Regions from separate parts of the Virgibacillus carmonensis genome, predicted to be linked through region 1. Evidence: a T-box and tRNA genes for the amino acid it is inferred to sense, from the RefSeq annotation. Region 1 holds a T-box; the other holds one or more tRNA genes.
What was found. A T-box is a leader RNA that pairs with one kind of tRNA and senses whether it is charged. The one in region 1 lies ahead of glyQ (glycine--tRNA ligase subunit alpha), so its partner is inferred to be a tRNA-Gly.

Region 1 (9,265 bases):
TTTTATGAACCGAGTTATCGGTCAGAAGATCGCCATTATGAGTGATAAGCCGCAAACAACTAGAAACAAAATACAAGGTGTACTAACAGAGAAAGATGCACAGCTTGTTTTCATCGATACACCAGGGATTCATAAACCAAAACATCGTTTAGGTGATTTTATGGTTAAAATCGCTGAGAATACACTTAACGAAGTGGATGCCGTTTTGTTTATGATTAATGCAAAAGAAGGCTATGGTAAAGGGGATCAATACATTATAGATCGGTTACAGGAAGTTAAGCGTCCTGTATATTTAATTATCAATAAAATTGACTTAATTCATCCTGATGAATTGTTTCCTTTAATCGAAAAGTATAAGGATAAGTACGATTTTGAAGAGGTTATCCCTATTTCTGCATTGGAAGGAAATAATGTTAATCATTTATTAGATGTATTAAAGAAAAAGTTACCTGAAGGACCACAATATTATCCTGAGGATCAGGTGACAGATCACCCTGAACGATTTATTATTGGTGAGTTGATCCGTGAAAAGGTTCTACAATTAACACACGAGGAAATCCCTCATTCGATTGCAGTCGTTATTGAAAATATTGAGAAACGAGAATCGAATGCCATATTTATTCAAGCAATAATTGTAACCGAGCGGAAAACACAAAAGGGAATTTTAATTGGAAAACAAGGAAATATGTTGAAAAATGTAGGGAAAAACGCGAGGAAAGACATCGAATCTTTGTTAGGAACGAAGGTATATTTAGAGCTATGGGTCAAGGTGCAAAAGGATTGGCGAAATAAACAAACCCAACTTAGAGAATATGGATTCCGCAGTGACGAATATTAAACATGGTAATATTTATATCTCATTCTTTATCAATGTGTGGTCAAAATAATAGTAAGTACTTAATCTAACATATTAAAAGAAAGGTGGGGTTTCTTGTGGTGGACTTAACCTGGAGATTATTTAGTCATACAGGAAACATTGAAACCTATTTATTATGGAAAGAACTAGAAAGTGATTCAAGTATTCAAACTTCCGCGCAAAATGAAAATGAAGTAAATGATGAAATAAATACAAAAATGTAATAGATAGGTTTTAGCAGGATTGAAGAAAGTAAAGGTGAGACTGTGTGCTTGAGAAAATAGAGGGAATTGTTATCAAAACACAGGATTATGGGGAAACGCATAAAATAGTAACGATTTTCAGTAAAAAGGTTGGTAAATTTTCAGCACTCGCTAGAGGGGCTAAAAAGACTAAAAGTAGAATGGCTGCCGTGACGCAGCCATTCATTCATGGAGAATTTTTCATTTATCTGAGTAAGGGATTAAGTACTATACAACAAGGTGAAGTGATTAATTCCAATCGTACCATCCGTGAAGATATAATAAAGACCGCATTTACAGCGTTCATAGTGGAACTGACAGATAAATTGCTTGATTCTGATGAACCCGATTACTATATATATGATCAATTAGTCAGTACGATGAACTGGATTGCAGAAAAAGAAGATGCAGATATTCCAATTATGATGTATGAGCTTAAGTTATATAAAAAAGGAGGCTTTGCGCCTACAGTTGACAGATGTGTTAACTGTAGTCGGAAAGAAGATTTGGTTCGCTTTTCAATAGCTGAAGGTGGATTATTATGTAACCGGTGTACATCAATTGATTCGCAAGCAATAACGTTATCAGAAACGGTTGCTAAGTTACTTCGCATATTCCTAGAAGTAGGGCTAGAACAAGTTGGTAAAATTACAATGAAAGAACAAAATAAAGAGTTGTTGCGAAAAATATTAGATGCTTATTATGAACAATATGGTGGTTATTTCTTAAAATCAAAAAAATTCTTAAGGCAGATGGATCAATTAAAATAAGGTAGTGTTAATTGACAAATCGCAAAGTTATGGTTATGATTTGTACATATTTTTAGGAATGAAGGATGCGTTGAGGGAGAATAGTACCTTTTGTTATCTATTAGGAGCGAACCTAGGACGGTGAAAGCTAGGTAGTAGAACAAACAGGGAAGGGAACTCCTTAGCATATTAAATAAAGTGGCTTTATTTAATATAAAGCAAGTAGGGTGGAACCGCGGACAATCAAATCCGTCCCTATGCCTAAGCTTTTTTAGGCATAGGGACGGATTTTTTTGTATTATTTGTATTAAAGGAAAGAATGAAAAGTCTAAGAAAATCAGTATAAGATGAATGTTGCAATTCGTTCGTTTTTAAGGCAGGCGAGTGGCGAGTTTTTTAAGAGCAAGAAAGGATAAAATTTTGGCGAATATCTGTCTAGCTCCAGCACCTAGACACTCGAGACATAAGCAGTTCGCTTTCGCGTGGGCAAAGCACCCACACTGCACCGTTCTGCTTATGCTTGTCGTGTCTTTCAAGGCGCCCTGAGCTTTTCTTACAAATTTTAGAAAGCATGGAAGGAAGTTTTATATGAATATTCAACAGATGATTTTAAGCTTACAGTCTTATTGGTCAAATCAAAATTGCATCCTTATGCAAGCGTATGATGTGGAAAAGGGTGCTGGGACGATGTCGCCTATGACGCTGCTTCGTAGTTTAGGACCTGAGCCATGGAATGTTGCTTATGTAGAACCATCAAGGAGACCCGCTGACGGAAGATACGGTAAAAATCCAAACCGTTTGTATCAGCATCATCAATTCCAAGTGATTATGAAGCCTTCTCCAGACAATATTCAAGAATTGTATCTAGATTCTTTAAAGGAATTGGGGATAAATCCGTTAGAGCATGATATACGATTTGTAGAGGATAATTGGGAGAATCCTACACTTGGCGCAGCAGGACTAGGTTGGGAGGTTTGGCTTGATGGAATGGAAATTACTCAGTTTACCTATTTCCAACAAATTGGTGGATTAGACGCAAACCCTGTTACAGTTGAACTGACATATGGATTGGAACGTTTAGCCTCTTACATTCAAGATAAGGATAATGTCTTTGAATTGGAATGGACAAAAGGCGTAACTGTACACGATATATTTTTCCAGCCTGAATATGAACATTCCACCTATACATTTGAAGAGTCGAACACTGACATGTTGTTTGAGTTATTTACTATGTATGAGCAAGAAGCAAAAGCTATTATGGATAAAGGCTTAGTTTTTCCGGCGTATGATTATGTGCTGAAATGTTCTCACACGTTTAATTTACTAGATGCAAAAGGAGTAATTTCCGTAACGGAACGGACCGGTTATATAGCAAGAATCAGAAATTTAGCCAGAACCATTGCGAAAACGTATGTGGCAGAACGAAAAAAACTTGGGTTTCCAATGCTCGAAAAGGAGGAAATGTAAATGACAAAGGATGCATTATTTGAAATAGGGTTAGAAGAATTGCCAGCACGATTTATTGATGATGCAGAACGTCAATTAAAAGAACAGACAGAAAAATGGTTAGATAATCTGCGCCTTTCTTACTCAAAGGTAGAATCTTTTTCTACTCCTAGACGATTAGCGGTTTTAATAAAAGGAATTGCGGATTCACAAACAACTGTTGAAGAAGAAGCAAAAGGACCAGCATTAAAAATAGCACAAGACCAAGATGGAAATTGGTCAAAAGCGGCGATAGGCTTTACGAATGGCCAAGGCAAGACAGTAGATGATATTTATACAAAAGAAATAAAGGGCATTGAATATATTTTTGTACAGAAGCGAATTGAGGGGAAATCTACTTTTGATTTACTTACTACCTTTAACTCAATTATTGAATCAATCCAGTTTCCTAAAAATATGCGTTGGGCTGGGCAATCGATACGCTACGCACGTCCAATTCGTTGGCTTGTAGCACTTTATGATAATAAAATAGTACCATTTGAAGTAGCTCAAGTACAAACTGGGGATCAAACATATGGTCATCGTTTTTTAGGTAACCCTATTACATTAAATAGAGCTGACATGTACCAAGAAGATCTCAAAAAGAGCTTTGTGATTACGGACTCTAAAGAACGCGAGGAAATGATTGTATCGCAAATTAGAGCAATTGAAAAAGAGCATGATTTTAGCGTTGACATTGATGATGATTTACTGCAGGAGGTTCGAAACTTAGTAGAATATCCAACTGCTTTTGTTGGTTCATTTGAAAAATCATTTTTACAATTGCCGAATGAAGTGTTAATTACATCCATGAAGGTGCACCAACGTTATTTTCCTGTAAAATCTTCTGGTGGGGAATTATTACCCTCTTTTATAGGAGTTCGAAATGGAGATCAAGAACACATCGACACGGTAATTAAAGGAAATGAAAAAGTAATACATGCTCGTCTTTCAGATGCAGAGTTTTTCTTTGATGAGGATAAGAAGCACAACGTTGATTTTTACCAAGAAAAGCTACGTCGTGTGGTGTTCCAGGAGAAACTTGGAACAATTACTGACAAGGTTGATCGAGTAGTTACACTATCTTCCAAACTAGCTAGTTTACTTCAAACGAATACAGATATTACTGAACAGTCAATTCGTGCTGCAGAGATTTGTAAATTCGATTTAGCAACAAATATGGTAAATGAGTTTACAAACCTTCAAGGTGTAATTGGTGAAAAGTACGCGCTTCATAACAAAGAGGAAAAGAATGTAGCAACAGCAATACGTGAACATTATTTACCGCTACAATCGAATGATCCACTTCCAACGACTGTAGAAGGAGCAATTGTCAGTGTGGCAGATAAATTAGACACCATTGTTGGCTGCATATCTATCGGCTTAGTACCTACAGGTTCTCAGGACCCGTATGGTTTACGTCGACAAGCTGTAGGTATATTAAGGATTCTAGAAGAAAATAAATGGGATATCGCACTAGAAGATTTATTATCTTTAACCCATGAAGTTTATCAAAAACTTGAAATGGAACAAAATGATGAAGAGACAATAACAAAAGACTTAATCAACTTTTTCCGTCTACGTGCTAGTCATGTTATGAAAATGAATTCTATCGAAACAGATATTATTGAGGCTGTCATTCAAAAACAAATTGGCGTTTTCCATTATGCGATTGATAAAGCAAAAGTACTTGCTGAGAAAAGAAATCAGGACGCATTTAAAATAGTGAACGAATCATTAATCCGAGTTCTTAATTTATCCAAGAAAGCAACGGAAGCAAAAGAAATAAACCAATCAGTTTTCGAAACAAAGTCCGAAGAAATGCTGTTTAACCACTACCAGGAAATTGCGCCACTATTTATGAAAGCCAATAAGAATAGAAATGCTAGTGAAGCAATTAACTATTTAGCAACATTTGCAGAACCGATTAACGATTTCTTTGAAAATAATATGGTTATGGCAGACAATAAGGAAGTTCGCTCTAACCGTTTAGCAATGTTGAAAAGAATAGCGGATTTAATTAATCTATACGCGGACTTCAGCAAGATAGAATGGAAACAGCAGTTTTAATCAAAACCACTCGGGACTTTACGCTTTTATTTTCCAGCTTCAGCGCCATTGGCTATTGCCTTGCAGGCTCTTCCTTGCGATAACATTTCGGCATTAGCCGAACTTCCTAGCTTGCGCTTTTGTTCTGTCTTTTGCATTGTAAATAGTCTATAATATTTATAAATAGTATGACATAATAGGTGTGTAGGTGGTGGGAAAGTGGATTTATCTAAAAGACAAGAAAAGATAATTGAAATAGTAAAAGAAAACGGTCCAATAACTGGTGAAAATATAGCACAGAACCTAGGTTTAACAAGAGCAACCTTAAGGCCTGATTTAGCCATTTTAACTATGGCAGGTTTCTTGGATGCACGCCCGCGAGTGGGGTACTTTTTCACTGGAAAAACAGGCTCAGAATTATTAACAGAAAAAGTTAAGAAGTTTAAGGTACGAGATTTTCAATCGATCCCAATTGTTGTTAACGAAAGTGCGTCTGTATATGATGCAATTTCAACTATGTTTTTAGAGGATGTCGGAACATTATTTGTTGTCGACAAGCATACTTGCTTAACAGGTGTGTTATCACGTAAAGATTTATTACGTGCGAGTATTGGTAATCAGGATTTAACAAATGTACCTGTACATATTATTATGACACGCATGCCAAATATTACATTTTGCAAGAAAGATGATTTGCTATTAGATGCTGCTAATAAATTAATTAATAAGCAAATTGATGGTATTCCTGTAATCAAGAATACGGAAACTGGAAACGAGATTGTTGGTAGAATAACAAAAACCACGATTACAAAAGCTTTTGTAGAGCTAATAATGGATGACCATTTATAGGGGAGGGGCATATTTATGAGTAAGAAACCATTGGTTTATGTTCTATCAGATTCTGTTGGGGAAACTGCTGAATTAGTAATTAAGGCTGGATTAAGTCAATTTAATGGTGGAGAATATAAAATACAACGAATACCGTATGTTGAAGATAAAGTAATCATCGATGAAACATTACAGCTTGCTAAGGAAAAAGAGGCAATAATTGGATTTACACTAGTTGATCCTATGTTGCGTGATTATTTAAATGATGAGGCAAAAAAAGTTAAAGTGGAGGCAATTGATATCATGGGGCCAATGATGAAATCAATGGAACGTGTATTTGCAACATCCCCGCGCCTTGAAGCTGGTTTGGTCCATCAATTGGATGAAGATTATTTTAAGCGAGTAGAGGCAATTGAATTTGCTGTAAAATACGATGATGGGCGTGATCCAAGAGGAATTTCCCGTGCAGATATTATTCTAATTGGCGTATCTAGAACATCTAAGACACCGTTATCACAATATCTAGCTCATAAGCGTTTAAAAGTTGCCAATGTGCCACTGGTACCGGAAGTAGACCCGCCTGATGAATTGTTTGAAGTAGATTCCGAAAAATGCATCGGGTTGAAAATAACAGCAGATAAATTAAATGAAATTAGAAAAGAACGCTTGAAAGCACTAGGATTAGGCGACCAAGCAACTTATGCTAACATGACTAGAATTCATCAGGAACTTGCATTTTTTGACAAGATTGTGAATAAAATTGGTTGTAAAACAGTTGATGTGTCCAATAAAGCAGTGGAAGAAACAGCTAATAGTATTCTGCAAATGATAAAAAAATAGATAGTAGATAAATAAGCATTCTACTTTTTACTGGTAGAGTGCTTATCTGTTCTAATTTCTTTGCAAATTAAATATATAATACTAGTAATTTAGTGAAATATCATTTATAATTATTCTTTGTGTTTAAATGATATTTATTGTTGATATCATTATGCGTTTTACACCTTGCTTTAAAAAAATTTGTTTTCAGGAAGGAATAACCTTTCTTTATGTAGAATTAATAAGCATGGCATTTAATCTTTTTTAGTTTTATTCTTATAAAAGGGGGTTTATGAATAACTCCATAAGGAATAATAGTAAATGTGATGTTATGCAAAGGGACAAAATGAATAGGTATATATAATCATATTTACCGACCATAATTACTATATCGAAAGCTCCTTCTAAGTTTATCAACAAGATAGAAGGAAATTTTTTTTCGACTTTAAAAAAATATTGTCGAATTTTGCAGGGTTTTGATCGTTATATCTAGAATAATAGAACATGGTGGTATATATGCCAAATCAAATTCCAGAAGAAACAATAGAAGAGGTACGAAAAGCGAATGACATTGTTGATGTTATTGGTGAGTATGTACAGCTTAAAAAACAAGGTAGAAATTATTTCGGCTTATGCCCATTTCATGGCGAAAAAACACCGTCCTTTTCAGTCACACAAGAGAAACAAATTTTTCATTGCTTTGGTTGTGGAAAAGGCGGAAATGTAGTGACGTTTTTAATAGAGATGGAAAAGTTTTCGTTCTTTGAAGCTATGGAGTACTTAGCAGGAAGAAGTGGTATATCTTTACCAGAAACTAATAGGAACGAAGGAAGTTCTCTTTCAGAGGAAAATCAAAGTGTATTAGCCGCTTATGAATGGTTGACAAAACTATACCATCATCTATTGCGATTCACAAAAGATGGGAAAGAAGGCTATAGCTATTTTAAACAACGAGGCATTAGTGAAGAAACGGCAGATGTATTTCAACTGGGATTTGCACCAAACGATAATGATTTTACAGCCGAGTTCTTAAAGAAAAAAGGGTTTCATCAACAAATATTGGCAAAAGCAGGTTTAATATTACTACAAGAAGACAATAAAGTTACAGATAGGTTTCGTGGACGAATTATTTTTCCTATACGGAATCATCTTGGTAAAACAATTGCTTTCGGTGGTAGAACCATCTCAAATGGTGAACCAAAGTATTTAAATAGCTCAGAAAGTGAACTTTTTCAAAAGGGTAAGCTTTTATACAACTTTGATTTGGCCAAAAAACATATACGAAAATCAGGCGAGGCAGTATTGTTTGAAGGGTACATGGATGTTATATCTGCATATCAGGCAGGTGTAAAAAACGCTATAGCCACACTTGGTACATCATTAACAACAAACCAAGCTAAATTATTGAAACGGTATGTCGATACAGTAATCATTTGTTATGACGGAGATGATGCGGGGGTAGAAGCGACCTTTAAAGCCGCGTCCATCCTTAAAGAAACGGGTTCTCATGTGAAGATTTCTAGGCTGAGTGATGGGATGGACCCAGATGATTACATTAACACATATGGTCAAGCAGCGTTTCAGAATGATGTAATTAAAGCAAGTGAAACGTATATATCTTTTTATATGCGATATATTAAAAGAAGCTATAACCTAAGTCTAGAGGATGATCGCTTTAAATATATTGATTCCATTCTTAAAGAACTTGCAATGATTGATAGTTCCATTGAACGGGAACATTATTTAAAAGAGATAAGTAATGAATTTAATATTTCTACAGAAACATTGAAACAAGAAATGCACACCCATCGTAAAGAAGTGGGACAAAATAAGGATAAGAGACAAGAGAACAGTTATACTAATAGGGCTAACAATCATTATCAAACAAAAAAATTACTACCGGCATTTCAAAATGCTGAAAAACAGCTTCTTGCATATATGTTGAAAGATACTGCTATAACTGATAAGGTGCAGAAGGAAATAGGTGCAGCGTTCAATATAGATGCACATAAAATAATTGTAACGCACCTTTATGCATATTATGAAGAAAACCATCTTCCTGATGTCAGTTATTTCATTGAAAGGATAACAGACCAGGATATTAAAAACTTAATTATAGAAATTGCAATGCTTTATACTGATGAAAACATTAGTGATAAAGAAATTAATGACTATATCAGAATTATACGCGCCGAAAAGAGCGATGTGGCTAGCATTAAGTTACTAAAGCAGGAACA
Region 2 (9,265 bases), on a different contig from region 1:
GCTGCACTAAAGAACGCGGTTGCTGAAGCACAAATAATTGCTGAGACATTAAATATATATTTTGATCCAATACCTATTAAAATAGTTGAAGAAACAAACGAGAACCCACCTATCTATAAAACCTTTTCTACAATGGATAGCGGTATATCTACACCAATAGAGCCTGGCCAAATTATTGTCAGTGCAACGGTTAAAACACAATTTCAGTATTGAAAATCTGTTTAATAGCAAAGTTTCAGACACAAGAAAAGTGCATCGGTTTATTCTTTAATATTTAATCCGATCATTGCAGCAAATCCAATTGCCTGATCTGGAGAAACTTCGCAACCCTTTAAGTCATCTAACGTAACATTTAGATGACTGAAACTACTATTACTTAAATCAACTCCATTAAGCGGTGTCCCAGCAAAGCTTGCTTCATCCAGGTCACAATTAGTAAAGCCTACCTTTATGAATTTGCATTCATAGTAATCAACATTGCAAAGTGAACAGGATTCAAACATCACTTGCTTTAAATTTGCAAATCCAAATGAGCTTAGATTTGCATTGCAATTATCAAATAAAACGTTTCGGAGTGTAGCCTCTGAAAGGTTAACACCCAATAGTTTTGAATTCTTAAATTCCACCCTATGAATACTGGCGTTCCTGAAATCGGTATTTGATAAATCACATTTTTCGAACGTAACATCAACTAGCTCAATATTTCTAAATGTGACACCGATGAATGTCACATTTTTAAAAACGACTTGTTCAAAACATACTTTATCCATATTTTCTATATCAATGGTGCAGTCACTTATAATACTTATGCTTAAATAGTTCCCATCCATATCCTCAATTCGTGCTTGGGATAAACTTGATGGGATTTTTGGTTGCTCTATTTTAATCTTATTGGCCATGCAATCATCCTTACTTAGTAATTCGTTTAATATCATTAAGTTTACCATATTATAAAAGTGACTAGGGCATCAGTATTGATCAAATGGAGAGAAGGCATTTGTTATGGAAAGTATCACATGAGGTCTTTTGTTTTATTAAACATTCCTAAATTGATAAAATAGTAGAATAGTTGATTATTAAGGAGAGGTAGTATGCAAATTAATGAGGAAGCACGCGCGGAATTATATAATGAAGTAAACGGACTGTCTGATGATGAACTAAATAAGAAGCCTGCGGATGATCAATGGTCCGTCAAACAGATTATGGAGCATTTATTTTTGATGGAAGGTGCAATTACGAAAGCAATCATTAATCAATTGGAAAATGGTGATGTGGTAAATGCTGACTCAAAACCAATTGAAGCTACAACAAATCGAGGAACAAAAGTAGATGCACCAGATTACGCAACACCAAATGATGATTATGCTACATTGGATGAATTAAAGCTAAAGTTAACTGCTACACATCAAGGGTTAATTAAAGTGGAGGAAACTGCGGATGTTAAAGAATTGGAATCCAAAGGTTTTCCACATCCGATATTTGGACAAATAAGTTTGAAACAGTGGATCCCATTTGTTGCGTATCACGAAAAAAGACATACATTACAAATTAAAGAAGTGAAGGAAAGCTTAGGATTATAGAAATAACGTGAAAACGAGCAGACTGGTACTGCTCGTTTTTGGTGTCAACAAATACCAGTCTAGATAGGCAGAAATGAGAGCAGTTTTCCTGTATAATGAAAAGCAGCATCATGAAGAAGGGGGATCTTTGTGAAGAATAAAAGATGGTTAAAACTATTAATTGGAATACTTAGTGTTCTAGTAATTACAACTATTATTGCTAGTTTTTATTTTTATAATCTAGCAATTGAACGAAATACAAAAGATTTTTTACAAGGAAATGACGATTTAGAGGTTTCCGCTGAAGCCATGGAAGTGTTCACAGGCGGTGACTGGCACGATTGGGTAGCTAAACAGGACTTCGAACGATGGGAGATTACCTCGTTTGATGAACTGCAGTTGAATGGTTATTTTCTACCTGCTAAGGAACCAACTAATAAAACGGTCATTTTAGCACATGGTTACCTTGGAGCTGGTCTTGATATGGGACTTTACGGACAATATTATTATGAAGAACTTGGCTATAATATATTAATGCCTGATGCACGTGGTCATGGAGAGAGTGAAGGCGATTATATTGGTTTTGGCTGGCACGATCGACTGGATTACGTTAAATGGATCGATCTTGTTAAAGAAAACCTTGGGAAAGATTCGGATATTGTGCTTCATGGTGTCTCCATGGGGGCAGCAACCGTATTAATGACAAGTGGGGAAGATCTACCTGACAATGTAAAAGCTATTGTTGCAGATAGTGCATATACTAGTGTTGAAGATTTATTTGCCTATCAGATGAAGCGGATGTATCATTTGCCGAAATTTCCATTCCTAACAAGTACTAGTTTAGTCACAGATATAAAGGCAGGATATGACTTCAGTGAGGCTTCAGCATTGAAGCAGGTCAAAAAAACAGACATTCCGATTTTATATTACCATGGTAATGCTGATACTTTTGTGCCAACCGAAATGGCGCATGAACTAGTTGAAAATACCGCAAGTCCCGCTGAAATTATGACAATTGATAACGCAGGTCATGGAGAAGGATTTGTGGTCGAAAAAGAAGCATATGTGCAAAAACTAAATAAGTTTTTGGATGAGTATGTTGAATAAGCAGCCTGAAAAGGTTGCTTATTTTTTTACACGTTGGAAAGTATAAAAAGTTTTTAGGAAACGCCGGTATAAGCAAAACTTTGGCATTCGCTATTAAGGACGAGGCGAATGCCGAGTTTTTCTAACATGTTGGTAAATTAGTCCACACCCGAATCGCGTGTGCCTATCCGAAATAGCGCGTCAGAACCCTGAAATCGCGCAGTAACCACTCAGAATCGCGCATCAACACAGCCAACGCACGATTTCGATGTTATGACGCACGATTCTGAGATGTTATCGCGCGAATTGATACCTTGACTGCGCGATTATGACTAAATGTTGCATGGATTTTTCCTAAAAAAATGACTGACATCTTTAAAGTGTCAGCCATTTCCAAAATTATAGATGTTTCTCAAACCAGCGACAAATTTGATTCAATCGTTCAATTCGCATTAAAGGTTCTCCGCTTCGACTTAATTCGTGACTTGCACCAGGGAAGCGAACGAATTCAACTTCTTTTTTTAGGTGCTTGAGTGTGACAAATAGTTGTTCCCCTTGTTCAATTGGACAACGCAAATCCTGTTCTCCATGTACAATTAATAGCGGCGTTTCTACTTCTTCCGCATACTTCAATGGAGAAAAATCCCAGAGTTTCTTCGGATCATCTAACAGGTTTTTACCAAGTTCCCACTCAGTGAAAAAATATCCGATATCACTAACACCATAGAAGCTAAGCCAGTTAGAGATTGAGCGTTGGGTTACTGCAGCTTTGAAGCGATTTGTATGTCCTACAATCCAGTTGGTCATAAAACCACCATAGCTTCCACCAGTTACACCAATCCGGTTTTCATCGATAAAATCGTAGTTTTCCAACGCATAGTCAACTGCGCTCATTAAATCGGTATAATCTTTTCCACCGTAGTCCTCGCGACATGCATTAACGAACGCTTGCCCATAGCCATGGCTGCCACGTGGGTTGGTGTACAAGACAACATATCCTTTCGCAGCAAGAAGTTGTAGTTCATGGAAATAGGTTTGTCCATACATGGCGTGTGGTCCACCGTGGATTTCAAGTACGAACGGATATTTTTCACTCTCCTGAAATCCATAGGGATGTAAAATCCAGCCTTGAATTTCCCATCCATCTTCAGCCTCCACCGTTATTGTTTCTGGTTCAGATAGTGAAACCTCGTCTAAAAATTCTGCATTAGCGTTTGTTAAGCGTGATAGTTCACCTTCATGTAGCTGATAAAAATTACATGGGTTTGTTGGAGTACCAATGCCTAAGATAAAGGATTCTGATTTAGCATTATAGGAAAATCCAAACACATGATTATTATCTTTGTAAAGGGCTTCAATTTTTCCATTTAGATCTGCTTGGTATAGCCCTGTTGCTCCATAGTCAGTCCCAATAAAAAATAGTTGCGCACCATTTTTTGACCATACAGGACCTGTTGTTGATTGTCCCATGCGTGTGTCGCCAATCATGAGGTCATCTAATTGCATGTCGATAGATTTACTCAAACATGTTCTTTCTTTTGTTTCAATATCAAAAATGAAAAGTTCGTTTAGAGTAGCGCCGGCATAGGAAAATTCACTGCCAAAACAGGCGATTTTATCACCGCTAGGGGAGAAGGATGCATTGCTGTAAGAACCTTTTCCATCGGTTAACTTTACAATTTCTTTAGATGTTAAATCTAATAGAAAAAGATCGTTTGTTAATGAATAATCTTGGGTCTCATCAAGATTTGCTGAAAAAAGCACTTGCTTTCCATCAGGTGAAATATCCTCATAGCCATGATCAGCATCATCCTGAGTAAGTTGAGTGAACGTTTGATTAGTTACATCATACTGGATGATCTGAGTTCGTTTCTCATCGTGAAATCCGTTGCTGTCAGATTTGTGTTTCAAGCGAGTTATCACAGTTGGTTCTTTTGCTTTGTCTTCTTTTTCCTTCTGTCGCTCTTCTTCAGATTGTTCTTTCTGATTTTGAACATCTTCATCTTTATCAATTTCGGTACTGAAAAAGATTTGTTTGCCATCTTTTGACCAAGCTGGGTTAACAGCACCATTTCTGAAAGTTGTAAGCTGTTGTGCCTCACCACCATCGGTATGTGCTAGCCATAGTTGTGGTAGTCCACTTCTCGTCGACTGAAAAACAAACTTTTGACCGTCTGGAGAAAAGCGTGGATTATTATTTTTAGAATCACCAAATGTCCACTGCCTTGGTTGAGCTTCTGTCACTTTTTGTGTGAAGAGTTGGGATTGATAGTTATTATTCTGATTTACTGTTGTTGAAACAAATGCATATGTATTACCGTTTGGTGTGTGCTGTGGATCACTATAAACATCCAACCTCATTAGATCTTTAGCTGTTACTGCACGCTTGCTAGTTGTCATGAGAAAGCCCCCCTATTATTGAAACGTTTTGAAAAGTTTCATCTAGTCTAAACTATTTCGTACCACGAATCAAATAGAATGGTAGAATTTTATGAAAATTTAACGTTTCAACTTTTATAAAAAAATTCCCTTATCATTTTTAATAAGGGAATTTATCAATTAATTCGGTTGTTCCATTCTGTTAGTTACTATATTCGCATCTTCTTCATATGCTTTTTGTAGTTTTCGAGTTATTGAACCAGGTTTGCCAGTGCCGATTTGTCTATCATCCACAGTGACAATTGGAAGCACTTCAGAGGTGCTACTTGTTAAAAACATTTCATCAGCAAGTCTGATGTCTTCAACAGAAAAACCATCTTCATTTAATGGAATGTTCAAATCCTGCACAAACTTTTCAATTCGCATCCGAACACATCCATGTAATATCCTTTTTGTGGTAGGATACGTATAAATTGTACCGTTCTTTACCAAATAAACATTTGCGGAACTACATTCGGTTACCACACCATCCTTGTGGAGAATCGCTTCATAAGCACCTTGTTCATTTGCGGTTTGTTTTGCTAAAACATTTGGTAGTAGATTTAAACTTTTTACGAAGCAATATTCCCAGCGAATATCGCGTTGTGTAATGGCTTTAACGCCATCTTGTAGTCCAACTACATTTCGTGCTTGATCTTGTATATAACCATATACATTTGCTTCTATATTAATCGGAAAAATATGATCTCGTGGCGCTGAGCCCCGCGACACTTGCAAATAAAGTTTCGCATCATGTGAAACAGAATTTTTTAGTAATAGGTTGTTTAATAAATTGCTAAGTTCTTCTTTCGTAAATGGCAGTTTAATTTTTACGGCTTCCGCTGATCGAAATAATCGATCGATATGTTCAGTAATTAAATAATAAGTACCATTGTAGATACGAACGACCTCATATACTCCATCGCCAAATTGCAAGGCACGTTCTTCAAAAGGATAATTTAAATTATCTCGATGTGTGAATTTTGTCTGTGACAACATGATTGGATATACAGACATTTTATCGCCTCCCCGTCAAGCATACGTCTATCTTATCGCTAACATGAAGCGTTGTAAATGGGCGTTTTTTTCCATGATCGAAAAATTCCCCTTGATTGATAGAGTTAAACTTGCTATAATAATAAACGTGCTATAAAAAAGTTGTCGAATTTTGCGGGTATAGTTTAGTGGTAAAACCTCAGCCTTCCAAGCTGATGATGGGGGTTCGATTCCCCCTACCCGCTCCATACATATGTCTTAACGCAGTGTTTCGTAATCTACCTTACGAAGCGTTGCGTTTTTATTTTGTGAAATTGGCTAAGAATAGAAGTCGCCTACCATACTACTTGAACTAGACTTTCTATCCAAGTATGCTAAATAGAAAGGATGTGTATCATGGAAAAACTAATACAACACCTTCAATCAATCGATGGAAAAGGATATAAGGGTTATAAGAGTATTCAAGGTCATTATAATTTTAACAACTTCGATTTATATATAGATTATGTACAAGGTGACCCATTTGCTACTCCTTCAAAAGTTCGGATTGTTGTACCTGTAGAGAAGCGGATGGTAAACGAAAATTGGTTGGCAAACTATCAACGGAAGGTAGCGACGGAAGACCGCATCGCAAGGTCTATTGGAAAAGCGGTTAAACAGAACCCTTTATTTATTAAGGGATCTGGGAAGAGTGGGCTCATCCAATTTGATGCACCTCACCAGGAGGTCATTGAACGAAGTGCTGTTTCGATAGATGAAAAGTCTATTACAATATGCCTTTCTATTGGTTTGCCTGCAAATGGGAGACGGATTAATGGTAAGGAAGCGGAAAAGTTATTCAAAGAAGCAATCCCAATCCTTATAAATAAATCTATCTTCACGATTACGGATTATGAGATCGAACAAGTGACAGTGCTTGCAGATCAGCAGCAGGCAATTAGGGAAAAGATGAGGGAAAATAATTGGATAGCGTTTATTGCAAACGGAGCTATTTTGCCACGATCTAGTGGGGTGAGTGATCAGCCACTTAATCAGGCAATCCCTTTTACAAGTCCTGATGAAAATGAAGTTGAAATCCAAATTCCACACCAAGAGGAATCATTAAAAGGAATGGCAGTCAAACGAGGGATCACACTTATCGTTGGTGGCGGTTATCATGGGAAAAGTACGTTGTTAGAAGCAATTGAACGTGGTGTTTATAATCATACCAAAGCTGATGGACGAGAGTATGTTTTAACAGATCCGGGTGCGGTGAAAATTCGTGCTGAGGATGGTCGGCAGGTAACTGGTGTCAACATTTCACCGTTTATTACCAATTTACCGCATAAACAGAAGACTGAATTTTTCACAACGGAGAATGCCAGTGGTAGCACATCCCAAGCTGCGAACGTAATGGAAGCTTTAGAGGTTGGTGCAATGACGCTGCTAATTGATGAAGATACAAGTGCAACCAATTTCATGATTCGTGATCATCGAATGCAGCAACTTGTCAAAAGGGAACAGGAACCAATCACACCATTTATAGATAAAGTAAAGCAGTTACATGATCAATTATCTGTCTCAACCATTATCGTGATGGGTGGCTCTGGTGACTATTTTGATGTAGCAGATGATGTTATAATGATGGAAGAATATATTCCAAAGAACGTTACGGAAAAGGCTAGGGAAATTACAAGGCAATACCCTGCTGAGCGAGCTGTAACAGAAGGCATAAAATTTGGTGAGATTATACACCGTCAAATTGAACAATCCAGTTTGCAGACAACTCAAGGAAAACGAGCAAAGGTCCAAGCAAAAGGATTAACAAAAATACTTATGGGCAAAACAGAAATAACCTTTGGACAAACCGAACAATTGGTGGATTCTTCCCAAACACGAATGATTGCTGAGATAATCATGTTCTTAGATAAGACGAATGAACTTAATAAGCAACAAACATTACAAGCATTACTGGTAAAAATTAACGAACAAATAAACCGTAAAGGATTAGCATCATTTACAGCTTACCCTGATCAACATCCAGGTGACCTTGCTCGTCCACGTGTTTTTGAGATCGCAGCTGTACTTAACCGCGTGCGTACTTTAAGGGTCATACAACGACGAACTTAACAGAAGTGAGGAGGCACCAATCATGAATTTTGAAAAATTAAAGCAAGAAATTATCGATTATAGTAAAAAAATTGGCATCGATAAAATCGGTTTTGCCTCTGCCGATGTTTTTAGTGAGTTAAAAGAACGTCTCAAACGGCAACAAGATCTAGCTTATTATTCAGGGTTTGAAAAAGGTTCAGTAGAAGAACGTACAGAGCCTGAACGGTTGTTGCCAGAAGCGCAGTCAATTATTTCAATCGCAATAGCATATCCGTCACGAATGGAAAATGCACCGAAAAGCACGAAAGAAGAGAGACGGGGCATCTTTTGTCGCGCATCTTGGGGAACGGATTATCATGTGATTTTACGTGATCGGTTGGAAAAACTTTCTGCCTTTATTCAAGAAAAAGCTCCGGAAGTAAAAGATAAACTGATGGTAGATACGGGTGAACTCTCTGACCGTGCGGTAGCAGAACGGGCTGGAATTGGGTTCAGTGGGAAAAATACATCCATTATAACGCCTGAATTTGGCTCGTATGTGTACCTCGGAGAATTAGTCACAAATATCCCGTTTATTCCAGATGTTCCTGTTGACGATAGTTGTGGGGAATGTACAAAGTGCCTGGATGCCTGTCCGACAGGTGCGCTCATTCAAGGTGGGCAGCTGAATGCTCAAAGATGTATCGCATTCCTTACGCAAACAAAGGATTATTTACCTGATGAATTCAGGACCAAAATAGGAAACCGTGTGTATGGCTGTGATACATGTCAGGTGGTTTGTCCAAAAAATAAAAAGATTGATTTTCATATACATCCAGAAACAGAGCCTGACCCTGAAGTTGCGAAACCTAAGCTACAGCCGATGCTTCGTATTTCAAATCGAGAATTTAAGGAAACGTTCGGTCATATTTCTGGTTCGTGGCGTGGGAAGAAGCCGCTCCAACGAAATGCATTAATTGGTCTTGCACACTATAAGGACGCGTCCGCAGTAGATGAAATAATCCAGGTTATGCAACATGATGTACGTCCGGTAATAAGGGGGACTGCTGCATGGTCACTTGGGAAAATCGGAACAGCTGATGCCTTTGCTGCGATTGAGCGTGCTTTAGAAATAG

Region 2: it has a tRNA-Gly gene. The T-box ahead of glyQ (glycine--tRNA ligase subunit alpha) is inferred to sense a tRNA for this amino acid. The anticodon was not compared.

Annotation. Positions count from the first base shown of each region.
Region 1 covers NZ_JBYQFJ010000006.1:86,646-95,910, forward strand. The annotation lists gene era (GTPase Era) at 1-838, shown strand, start outside; gene AC3G7N_RS06730 (YqzL family protein) at 934-1,080, shown strand; gene recO (DNA repair protein RecO) at 1,125-1,868, shown strand; T-box leader at 1,930-2,107, shown strand; gene glyQ (glycine--tRNA ligase subunit alpha) at 2,436-3,314, shown strand; gene glyS (glycine--tRNA ligase subunit beta) at 3,315-5,402, shown strand; gene ccpN (transcriptional regulator CcpN) at 5,601-6,230, shown strand; gene AC3G7N_RS06755 (pyruvate, water dikinase regulatory protein) at 6,246-7,049, shown strand; gene dnaG (DNA primase) at 7,545-9,265, shown strand, end outside.
Region 2 covers NZ_JBYQFJ010000009.1:90,723-99,987, reverse strand. The annotation lists gene AC3G7N_RS09450 (SIMPL domain-containing protein) at 1-213, shown strand, start outside; gene AC3G7N_RS09445 (pentapeptide repeat-containing protein) at 261-935, opposite strand; gene AC3G7N_RS09440 (DinB family protein) at 1,092-1,580, shown strand; gene AC3G7N_RS09435 (alpha/beta hydrolase) at 1,710-2,666, shown strand; gene AC3G7N_RS09430 (S9 family peptidase) at 3,045-5,045, opposite strand; gene dat (D-amino-acid transaminase) at 5,205-6,080, opposite strand; tRNA gene AC3G7N_RS09420 (tRNA-Gly) at 6,234-6,307, shown strand; gene AC3G7N_RS09415 (ABC-ATPase domain-containing protein) at 6,456-8,168, shown strand; gene queG (tRNA epoxyqueuosine(34) reductase QueG) at 8,191-9,265, shown strand, end outside.